Linked DNA regions of Methanocaldococcus jannaschii DSM 2661. The protein of the gene in region 1 binds, or shares a complex with, the protein of each later gene. Links are inferred from orthologs where the notes say so. Each region holds a gene or a part of one and is shown on either strand. Other genes may lie near its edges.

Evidence for each region. The genes of interacting proteins can lie anywhere in the genome.
Region 2: the proteins of MJ_RS06750 (region 1) and MJ_RS00485 are in contact, whole or in part, in a crystal structure (PDB 2QMU), measured with the Saccharolobus solfataricus proteins. The link is inferred for Methanocaldococcus jannaschii DSM 2661 from one-to-one orthologs. Residues at the interface, in WP_009988771.1 of Saccharolobus solfataricus: Trp33, Pro65, Glu66, Gln148, Val151, Asp152, Val154, Ser155, Lys156, Ala159, Leu160, Tyr163, Arg164, Lys167, Ile180, Ile181, Pro182, Val183, Ser184, Leu186, His187, Ile189, Asn190, Asp192, Ser193; in WP_231918336.1 of Saccharolobus solfataricus: Met1, Leu2, Arg4, Leu5, Tyr6, Lys8, Leu9, Pro10, Ile106, Lys108, Lys109, Glu110, Lys111.

Annotation. Positions count from the first base shown.
Region 1 is NC_000909.1:1,200,970-1,205,786, forward strand. What follows is about bases 1,226-4,110. They hold MJ_RS06750 (translation initiation factor IF-2 subunit gamma), read left to right. Parts: upstream 1,226-1,992; coding sequence 1,993-3,228; downstream 3,229-4,110. Other genes in these bases: MJ_RS06745 (30S ribosomal protein S6e), read left to right, coding at 1,314-1,709; MJ_RS06755 (DNA double-strand break repair nuclease NurA), read left to right, coding at 3,392-4,110. Also shown: pyrH (UMP kinase), read left to right, coding at 169-849; MJ_RS06740 (DUF2116 family Zn-ribbon domain-containing protein), read left to right, coding at 852-1,046; more of MJ_RS06755, read left to right, coding at 4,111-4,561. UniProt on the Methanocaldococcus jannaschii protein: eIF-2 functions in the early steps of protein synthesis by forming a ternary complex with GTP and initiator tRNA.
Region 2 is NC_000909.1:89,126-93,884, forward strand. What follows is about bases 636-3,462. They hold MJ_RS00485 (translation initiation factor IF-2 subunit beta), read right to left. Parts: upstream 2,352-3,462; coding sequence 1,920-2,351; downstream 636-1,919. Other genes in these bases: MJ_RS00475 (DUF2209 domain-containing protein), read right to left, coding at 636-820; MJ_RS00480 (hypothetical protein), read right to left, coding at 839-1,627; MJ_RS00490 (50S ribosomal protein L37e), read right to left, coding at 2,547-2,732; MJ_RS09430 (hypothetical protein), read right to left, coding at 3,260-3,421. In the rest of the region: MJ_RS00470 (methanogenesis marker 7 protein), read right to left, coding at 1-356; more of MJ_RS00475, read right to left, coding at 440-635; MJ_RS00495 (4Fe-4S binding protein), read right to left, coding at 3,777-4,172; MJ_RS00500 (homocysteine biosynthesis protein), read right to left, coding at 4,169-4,759. UniProt on the Methanocaldococcus jannaschii protein: eIF-2 functions in the early steps of protein synthesis by forming a ternary complex with GTP and initiator tRNA.

The DNA.
Region 1 (4,817 bases):
AAAATAGTTTTTTGCAAAACATTATTAAGATAAATAAGGCACACAATGAACGTCCCAAATAGGGCGTTCAAATATTCATATTTAATTTATACCTTTTGCAAAAAACTATAAATAGGGCTATTTTGTTTGATATTAATAACTCTTTTAAAGGATGGGGTTGGTGAGAAGATGAGAATCGTTTTTGATTTGGGAGGTTCAGTCGTGATGCCAAAGGAAGGAGCAAAAGCTGAAAAAATTATGGAATATGCCAATATTTTTAAAAAGATTAAGGATGAGGGGCATGAGGTAGCTATAGTCGTAGGAGGTGGAAAAACAGCAAGAGAATATATAGAAATAGGAAGAGAACTTGGAGCCAGTGAGAGTTTTTGTGATGAGCTTGGAATAATGGCTACAAGAATGAATGCAATGATATTAATTACTGCTTTAGGAGATTATAGTATAAAAAAAGTCCCTACATCATTTGAAGAGGCAGAACTTATATTAAACTTAGGAAAAATCCCTGTCATGGGAGGAACCCATCCAGGACATACAACAGACGCTGTAGCTGCTTCATTAGCAGAGTTTATAAATGCTGATTTGTTAGTTATAGGGACAAATGTTGATGGAGTCTATGACAAAGACCCTAATAAATATGAAGATGCCAAAAAATTTGATAAAATGTCTGCTAAAGAACTTGTTGATTTGGCAATATCATCTTCATTAAAAGCTGGTTCTTCATCAGTTGTTGATTTATTAGCAGCTAAGATTATTGAAAGAGCTAAATTAAAAGTGGCAGTTGTTAAAGGAACCCCAGAAGAGCTCTTAAATGTTAGTAAAGGAATAATAAATGGAACAATAATTGAGGGATAAGTATGGAGATTCCAAAGCACAGACATTGTTTAAATTGTGGTATCTCAATACCTCCAGACCAAGTTTTTTGTTCAGAGAAGTGTAGAATTGAGTATATGCAAAGAAGGAAAAGGATGTTAAGAACGCAATACATGTTTTTAGCTATTGCAGGGCTTATAATTCTCTATTATATTATCACAATAGCATTGAAAGTTTAAAACCAAAAATTATTTAAAATATTATGTCTCAATAATTATCCTGGCTATTGTCCTGACTCCCAATGGAGTTGGGACGTGTCAATGACCCAGTGGAGTTCTGCCCCTTTACCCCAAAGGGGTAGTGAAATGATGAAGCTGGGGAGGCATAGGGTGAAATAAAGATATTTATAAAAATGCCCTTAAAAAATCTGTTTTATCAAAACTTAAAAGTTAATTTAAAAATTAGAAACCAAACAAATAACAAAAATAAAAATAGGAGGGAATACTATGCCAACAGCAAAATTCGTTGTTGCAGACCCAAAAACAGGAAGATGCTATCAAATTGAGGCAGATAACACACCATTAGTTGGTAAGAAAATTGGGGAAGTATTTGATGGAAAAATTATAGGATTAGAGGGCTACAAATTACAAATAAGAGGAGGAACTGACTCAAGCGGTTTCCCAATGAGACCAGATATCCACGGAAGTAGAAAGGTTAGAGTTTTATTGAGTGCTCCTCCTGGGTTTAAACCAAAAAGAAAAGGAGAAAGAAGAAGAAAAACAGTTAGAGGAAACACAATAGCTCCTGATATTGTCCAAATTAACGTTAAGGTTGTTGAATATGGAGAGAAATCAATCCCTGAATTGTTAGGATTAGAAGGTGGAGAAAATCAAGAACAATAAATAAAATATAGCTCCTAATTTTATTTTTATTTTATTTATCTGTGTTTAAATATTGTAGTGGTGATTTCTGTAGTTTTTTGACTATTTTGATACTCCGAGTATAACTTTATAAGCTAAAATTATAAAAATGTGAAAATACCATAAGTGTTTTTCAAAGTTAATAAAAATTAAGGAATAAATATAAAAGCCCGTAGGGCTTTTATAAATGCATTTTTCAAAAATTATATATTTGAAAAACACTTATATTTTACAGATAAATAAGAAATTTATAAAGGGGATAATTATGGCAAAGAAAAAACAAGCTAAACAGGCAGAAGTAAATATTGGAATGGTTGGACACGTTGACCATGGAAAAACAAGTTTAACAAAAGCATTAACAGGAGTTTGGACTGACAGGCATAGTGAAGAGTTGAGAAGAGGGATTTCAATTAGATTGGGTTATGCTGACTGTGAGATAAGAAAATGCCCACAATGTGGAACTTACACAACAAAACCAAGATGTCCAAACTGTTTAGCTGAAACAGAGTTTTTGAGAAGGGTCTCTTTTGTTGATTCCCCAGGGCACGAAACATTAATGGCTACAATGCTTTCTGGAGCTTCTTTGATGGATGGAGCAATTTTGGTTATAGCCGCTAATGAACCATGCCCACAACCACAAACAAAAGAGCATTTAATGGCTTTAGAGATTTTAGGAATTGATAAAATTATAATTGTCCAAAATAAAATTGATTTAGTTGATGAGAAGCAGGCAGAAGAAAATTATGAGCAAATAAAAGAATTTGTTAAGGGAACTATTGCTGAAAACGCTCCAATAATCCCAATCTCAGCCCACCACGAAGCAAATATTGATGTTTTGTTAAAGGCAATACAGGACTTTATTCCAACACCTAAGAGAGACCCTGATGCAACACCAAGAATGTATGTTGCAAGAAGCTTTGACATAAACAAACCAGGAACTGAGATTAAGGATTTAAAAGGAGGGGTTTTAGGAGGGGCAATTATTCAGGGAGTATTTAAAGTTGGGGATGAGATTGAAATAAGACCTGGAATCAAAGTAACTGAAGGAAACAAAACATTCTGGAAACCATTAACTACAAAGATTGTTTCATTAGCCGCTGGAAATACCATACTTAGAAAAGCTCATCCAGGGGGTTTGATTGGGGTTGGGACAACATTAGACCCATACTTAACAAAATCAGATGCATTAACTGGAAGTGTTGTTGGATTGCCTGGAACTCTCCCTCCTATAAGAGAGAAGATAACAATAAGGGCTAATTTGTTGGATAGGGTTGTAGGAACTAAGGAGGAATTGAAAATAGAGCCATTAAGAACAGGAGAGGTTTTAATGCTAAATATTGGAACTGCTACAACCGCGGGGGTTATAACCTCAGCAAGAGGAGATATAGCGGATATAAAATTAAAGCTTCCAATATGTGCTGAGATTGGAGATAGAGTAGCTATTAGCAGAAGAGTTGGCTCAAGATGGAGATTAATTGGTTATGGAACAATTGAGGGATAATTTTAATAATATGAGTATCAAATTTACACCTCCGAGCGTTAGCGAGGAGGTGTTAGGGAGTATCGCAATCGCCCCGTAGGGGCGAGTAATGAAATCCTTTAGGATTTCATCTGATGGAGGCTTCCTCTATGCTTATTGGAACGATTGAGGGAGAATTATTTTAATGTTTTTTAAAATTTTTGTAGAAAATACAGTTATATTGCCTAATCCTTTAATTCTTACTAAAATTGAGGGATTATTGATGATTGAATATCTATTAAAAAACAGAGAGCAAATTATTAAAAAAATGGAAAAAATTAATGATATCAATCGTAAAGAAGTTGAAGAAAAATGGATTTTGGATAATTTTGAAAATCCAAAAGATATGGGATTTGCAGGAGGAGATGGAAGCTGTAATAAATTGGATTACATATCTTTCTCATTCTATGGAGTTGGGGCCGTTAGCTTTATACACGGCAGAGGGGAAAAAGTAAAAAAAGCTAAGGAGGAGTATATATTTGATATAACCCATCCTTTGGATATTGAAGATAGAATAAGGAGATATATGCTAACTTTGGAATTAAAAACAGCCCTTTATGTTCTCAAAAATTATAATATTGATTATTACATTTTTGATGGGTCTTTATTTTCTTTGTTGATATTCACAAAAAAAGGTATAGAGATGTATGAGAGAGAGTTAGAAGAGATTTATAATGAATATGGAAAAGAATTTAATAAAAAAATTGATGAAGAAACAAAATCTGGAGAAATTGGCATTATATCAAAAGATTTGAACTTGGAATTAAATAAAAAAATATTAGTTGAGCATGTTGAATATATTTTAACATTAACAAAACTTATTAACGAATTTAAAGATAGAATTATAGGAATATCAAAAACTTCAAAAATAAACATTTATTTCGATAAAAACATGCCTGATATAGCCATATTTACAAAATATACCGACAAATCTGGTTATTCAGAACCAATTGACTTTGTTAATAAATTAGGGGATGAAAAGAAAGAAAAGCATAAACAATTAAGTAGTGTGGTAAAAGGAATAAACTTTATTAAAAACAAGCCATTCTATGCAAAAATTGACACTGCATATATACAATTTGTGAGATTAGAAGATAACTGTGGAGTTGTTGGATTAACAAGCTTCAATAAAATAGATAAAGAAGTCTTATCCTCATTAAAAGAAATATCAATTAATGGCTACCCTTATATATTAAAAAAATCCCATGAAACAGTTGAGATAACCACTAAAAAACTTGAAGCAATTGCTAAACTATTAAATATAGATGACCCTATAGCAAGGCACATCTTAGGGAAGAAAAAAAAGAAATTTTAGTGTCTTTCAAAAAAGGTATTAAAGTTTATTAAGGAAATTTGAATGCCTTCTATAAGAAGGCGTTCATTAATACATTAATAGTTATTACAAAATATTTTGAAAGACACTATTAGTCAAAAGGAGGGAGAGGATGAGATATCTAATAACAACTGCCTTAGCTTATACAAACGGCCCTCTACATTTAGGGCATGCAAGAAGCACTTACATCCCAGCAGATATTATATATAAATACTTAAAGTTGAGAGGGGAAGATGTT
Region 2 (4,759 bases), 1.1 Mb from region 1 along the record:
AATTGGGCTATGTCTCTCCCAACCCCTCTTGCTAAACCAATCATGTTTGGCTTAGCTCCAAATCTTCTCAAATATTCTGAAATATCACAGGCAGTATGTGGGAGGTGATGTCTTGATAAACTTGGAGCCACAACAGCTATTTCAGTCCCTGCCAACGGGGTTTCTATAATCTTACCCTTATATTTTTTAGCTTCCTCTTTGATATTTTCAAGTTCATTTTGAGGAATTGCCAAGGTCATATAAACGTCTAACTGCATAACGTGCTCTTGAATAACAAAACCTCCGATATCCTCAATCCATTCTTTGAAGATGTTGTTTTTATAAACCCCTCCTTCGTATCTAACTATCTCATACATTAGAATCACCAAAGTTTATTTCTTAAAAACTATCTTATTATGTTTCAGCTTTTTATTTTTTACCAGGCAATATAAAGTTTCTATTAACTTTTTCTTTTTTCTTCTATAAGCAGTTTCCTAACAGAATAAGAAACATGGTGGGCTATATTTATCGCTTCCAACTCCCCTCTGGTCTTTGGAAATATAACCTCTTTTTTTAAAATTGCTGAAATAATATCCTTGGATATGTTGAAAAACTCTCCTCTTTCACATAGAATGTAATCAAACTCATCTCCAACTTTATCAATTAACTCCTTAACCTCTTTAACAATATCTCTCAACTTCTGAGTTTCTTCTTCTTTAACCATAACATCTATTTTTTCCACATGCACAATTCTATCTGCTTTAATCTCAACTAAAACCCCAGCATAAACTCTAAAAAATATATCATTTTCATGATGCCTTCCAGATATATCTATAGCCAATACTTTAATCGTATCACCTCAAGATTTAAAAAGCATAGAAATTAGATACAAAAATAAGTTTTTATACCCAGTTGCAAAGGCAGCTAATAGGGGAATTCCATAAGCTTTTGCATAGCTATAGATAAACCAGTCAATTGGCTCCAACATTCCAGCAATAAAGATAAATATAAAGGAACAAGCTATAAGAATTACTATTTTTTTACTTGTTATTTCTCTTTTAACTATTGGGAGAATTTTATTTGATAATTCTACTCCAACAACGACTGCAGTGGCAAATCCAAAAAATTCAAAAAATCCATGTGGAAGGACAGCAATTAAATCAGAATATTGAAGATTTACTCCAATTAATCCAGTCAGTGGATTTATGACAGTAAAGATAAATAATATTAATAGATATTTTTGATAACACTTAAATAGTTCTTCTTTCTCTTCAAGTGTTTTAGCTTTTTCTAAGTCTTTCTTATATAAATAAGCAAGTGCTCCAAGAGCAAACATTATAATCAAACACCCCATAAAATTAGAAACTATATATGAAAGAGCATAAGTTAAGTAAGCATTTTTTACCCCAACAGTATTCGATACAGCTGAAGAAACAGCGTTAAATTTTGCAGTTCCAACACTTTGAGCTAATTTAGCTGGTTCAGATATAAAATTGGATTTTAAAATAGATGATAAATATAAAAGGAACTTCCCTACAGAGAAAGAAAACAGAAATCCTGCCCAACACAAAAAATAGGTTATTAAAATCTTTTTTGGAATATTTAAAGAGAGATATTTTTTAAAAATCTCCATGGCTTTTACTTCCATGATTTCCCTTGGAACTTTTTATAAACGTTTAGATGGAAACTGTTAGGTTTTCATTACCGAAGCTACGCTTTGGTTAAATAAATCCTAACGGATTTGTAGCTCTTCGCTCCGCTCCGATTAAATGAAAACTTTTTGAGTTTTTGTAGCCAGAATTGAAACTTTCTGTTTCATCAAAATTTTTATGAGCATCCCTCGTAGAAAGGGATTCCAACCTATTGGACATTAATTGCCCCTGTAAGGGGCAACTTAATGGACATGTGATATCCCAATAGGAGGCATCCTCCTATGGTATTTAAATCATTCTTATTGGTCTTATAGCACCACAAGCCATACATTTGAGTAAATGAACTCTTCCCTCCTTAATAATCTTGGTATCTGGCTTACCGCACTCTCTACAGATAACATACTCCCTCAAGAAGTCATTAATTCTTGATTTTAATAACTCTGGGCTGATTCTTCTCTGTAAGATTAATCTACCTCCCTCTAAGTTACCAGCACTACCAGTCTCTTTTAAAAGATACTTAGCAAAGAATTCCTCATCTCTATTAACTGCCTTAGCCAACTCTCTAAAGTTTCTTATTATTGTTCTATTTCCTTCTATCAAAATCTCAATTTCTGGAAGTTCAAATCTATCTTTTTGGAAAACGTAATCTGGAATCTGACTTCTTGCTCTCTTTAATAATGCCTTATAATCATAATAGTCAATATTTTCAAGGTCGCTCATTTTATCACCAAAATAAGATTATCAAAAAACTATAACTTTTAATTTATATAAAAAACTATCCCAATTGCCAAATGGTAATATAGTGTCTTTCAAAATTTATAAAGCTTATTTATTAATAAGGAAAATTTCAAAGTGTTTTGAAAGATACTATAAATTCAATTAAAAAAGAATAAAATTTCTAATTAATTATTTTAATTATTTTATTCTCTTACCATTAACTTTCTTATTTTGCCATGAATATTTTCTCATTCTTTTATTTGGAAATCCACATGCAGCACATCTCTTTTTTCTTACGTGGTAGGCTCTTCTCCCACATCTTCTACATCTTATGTGATATGAACCTTTGTTTCTTTTACCCATTGATGGAGTTCCTTTTGACATAAGTTATCACCTTAAAATCTTTAATTTGTGTTTTTATAGTTTTTGCAAATATTTAGAATACATTAAGGCATATAATGAACGCCTTCTTATAGAAGGCGGTCAATCTTCCTTCGTCAATTTAATAACTTTTGCAAAAAACCATATATCCTCTTTTTGTTGTTATAAAAACATTGATTGACTATAATAGCAGATTATGCTATTTAAACTTTACCTTCTTTGAATAGGACTTTAGCAGTTTATATACTATTATCTTTATATGAGAATTGTAGTATCTTTCAAAACATTATAGAATTTATATGAAGGTAGATATAAGTCAAGAAATATTTACTCCTACAAAAGTCCTATTATTGAAGTTATAAATTTATTTATAAATATTTAAAAAATAGAATTTAATTAGTATTTTATTCCAGAAATCTGATTTTGCGATATTTTGTTTAAATTGTTTCCATTCCGAAACGGTCTGATTTTAATAAATTTGCAAGCAGAATTCCCATATAATAAAATTAGTTTCCATCCTCTAAGAGGTCTTATTTTAATAAAATCATGCCAAAACAGAAGATTGATAAGGATAAAGATTTCCATCCTCCAAGAGGTCTTATTTTAATTGTTACTCTACCTGTTTTTGCCGTGATTTCTCTACCTAATTTCCATCCTCCAAGAGGTCTTATTTTAATAGGGTAATCATTCACAACATAATATATTTCATCACTCTTAATATTTAAGCTTTTCTATACCATATTTTTCTAAGGATAAATAACCATCTTACAATATAAACCTTTTAGTATTTAAAATTTTATCTCTTTACTAAAACAGAGTATTTTTATCTTTTTAAATCCAAAAATTTAACTTATTTGTTAGAGAAATCTTATTTACTTGCCTAATTAATCCTAATTTTCAAAAATTCAAATAATTTGATTAAGTTAAATATTCTAAACAATCAAACCAGCAAACCCTTAGAAATTAAATAAATATTATTTAAATAAAGAAATAAAGCCTTTAAATTTATTAAACATAAGTCTAAACTCTTTCAGCGTGATAAATATATTACTCAAAAATCTCAATTGCTTTAAATGGACAGGCTTTTAAACAGTTTTTACAGCCGACACAGTCCTCTTCTTTGAATACTACATTATAATCCTCATCCATATAAATTACATTAATAGGGCATTGGGTTATGCAACAGCCACAATGCACACACTTCTCCAAATCCCTTTTTATAACTTTAGAGATTTCCTCAACTTCTCCAAATTTTGATAGATAATTTAAAGCTTTCTCTATAGTTTCTTTACTACCAAACAATTCCAATATCAAAAATGCCTCCTGTGGCTCTACCTTAGCTTTTAATATGTTTATCTTAACTCCTGTATTTAATATAGTATCGGAAATAACTGGCTTGTTTATATGCTCTGAATCTGTCCAGTAATACACTCTCTTTCTCATTTTTTCCCTCCGAATAATCTTGAGATATCTTCAGATGTTACAATGCCCACAACTCTTCTGTAGTCATCAACCACTGGAACACCAGAAATGTTATATTTACTCATTTTTATCGCTACATGGTCAACGGGTTCATCTTCATGAGCAGTTATTACATTTCTTGTCATAATCTCTTCAATTGTCTTTTTGTTTTGAGCAAGAGCTTTAGCTATATCCCACGATGTAATTATTCCCACTAACTTCCCATGTTCATCAACTATAGGAAGATGGTTTATATTATGCTTTATCAAAATCTTAGCAGCTTCCATAATGGATATATTGCTATGAGCAGTTATTGGTGGTTTGCTTAAAATATCCTTAACTAATGTTATTGGTGACTTCATTGGCTTGTTTTCAGCTCTTCCTAAAGTATCAACCCTCTCAGTTAGTAAAAACTTCCCATCCAAAATCCACTGTTTGAGGGTTTCAGCAACCTCTCTTGCCATCTTATAACTTGAAACAGAACCAGTTTTTACGGTTTTTTCAACATCTTTCCCATCTATATTTACATTTAATGTTATTTTTCCACTTCTTAACACTTTATAGTTTGT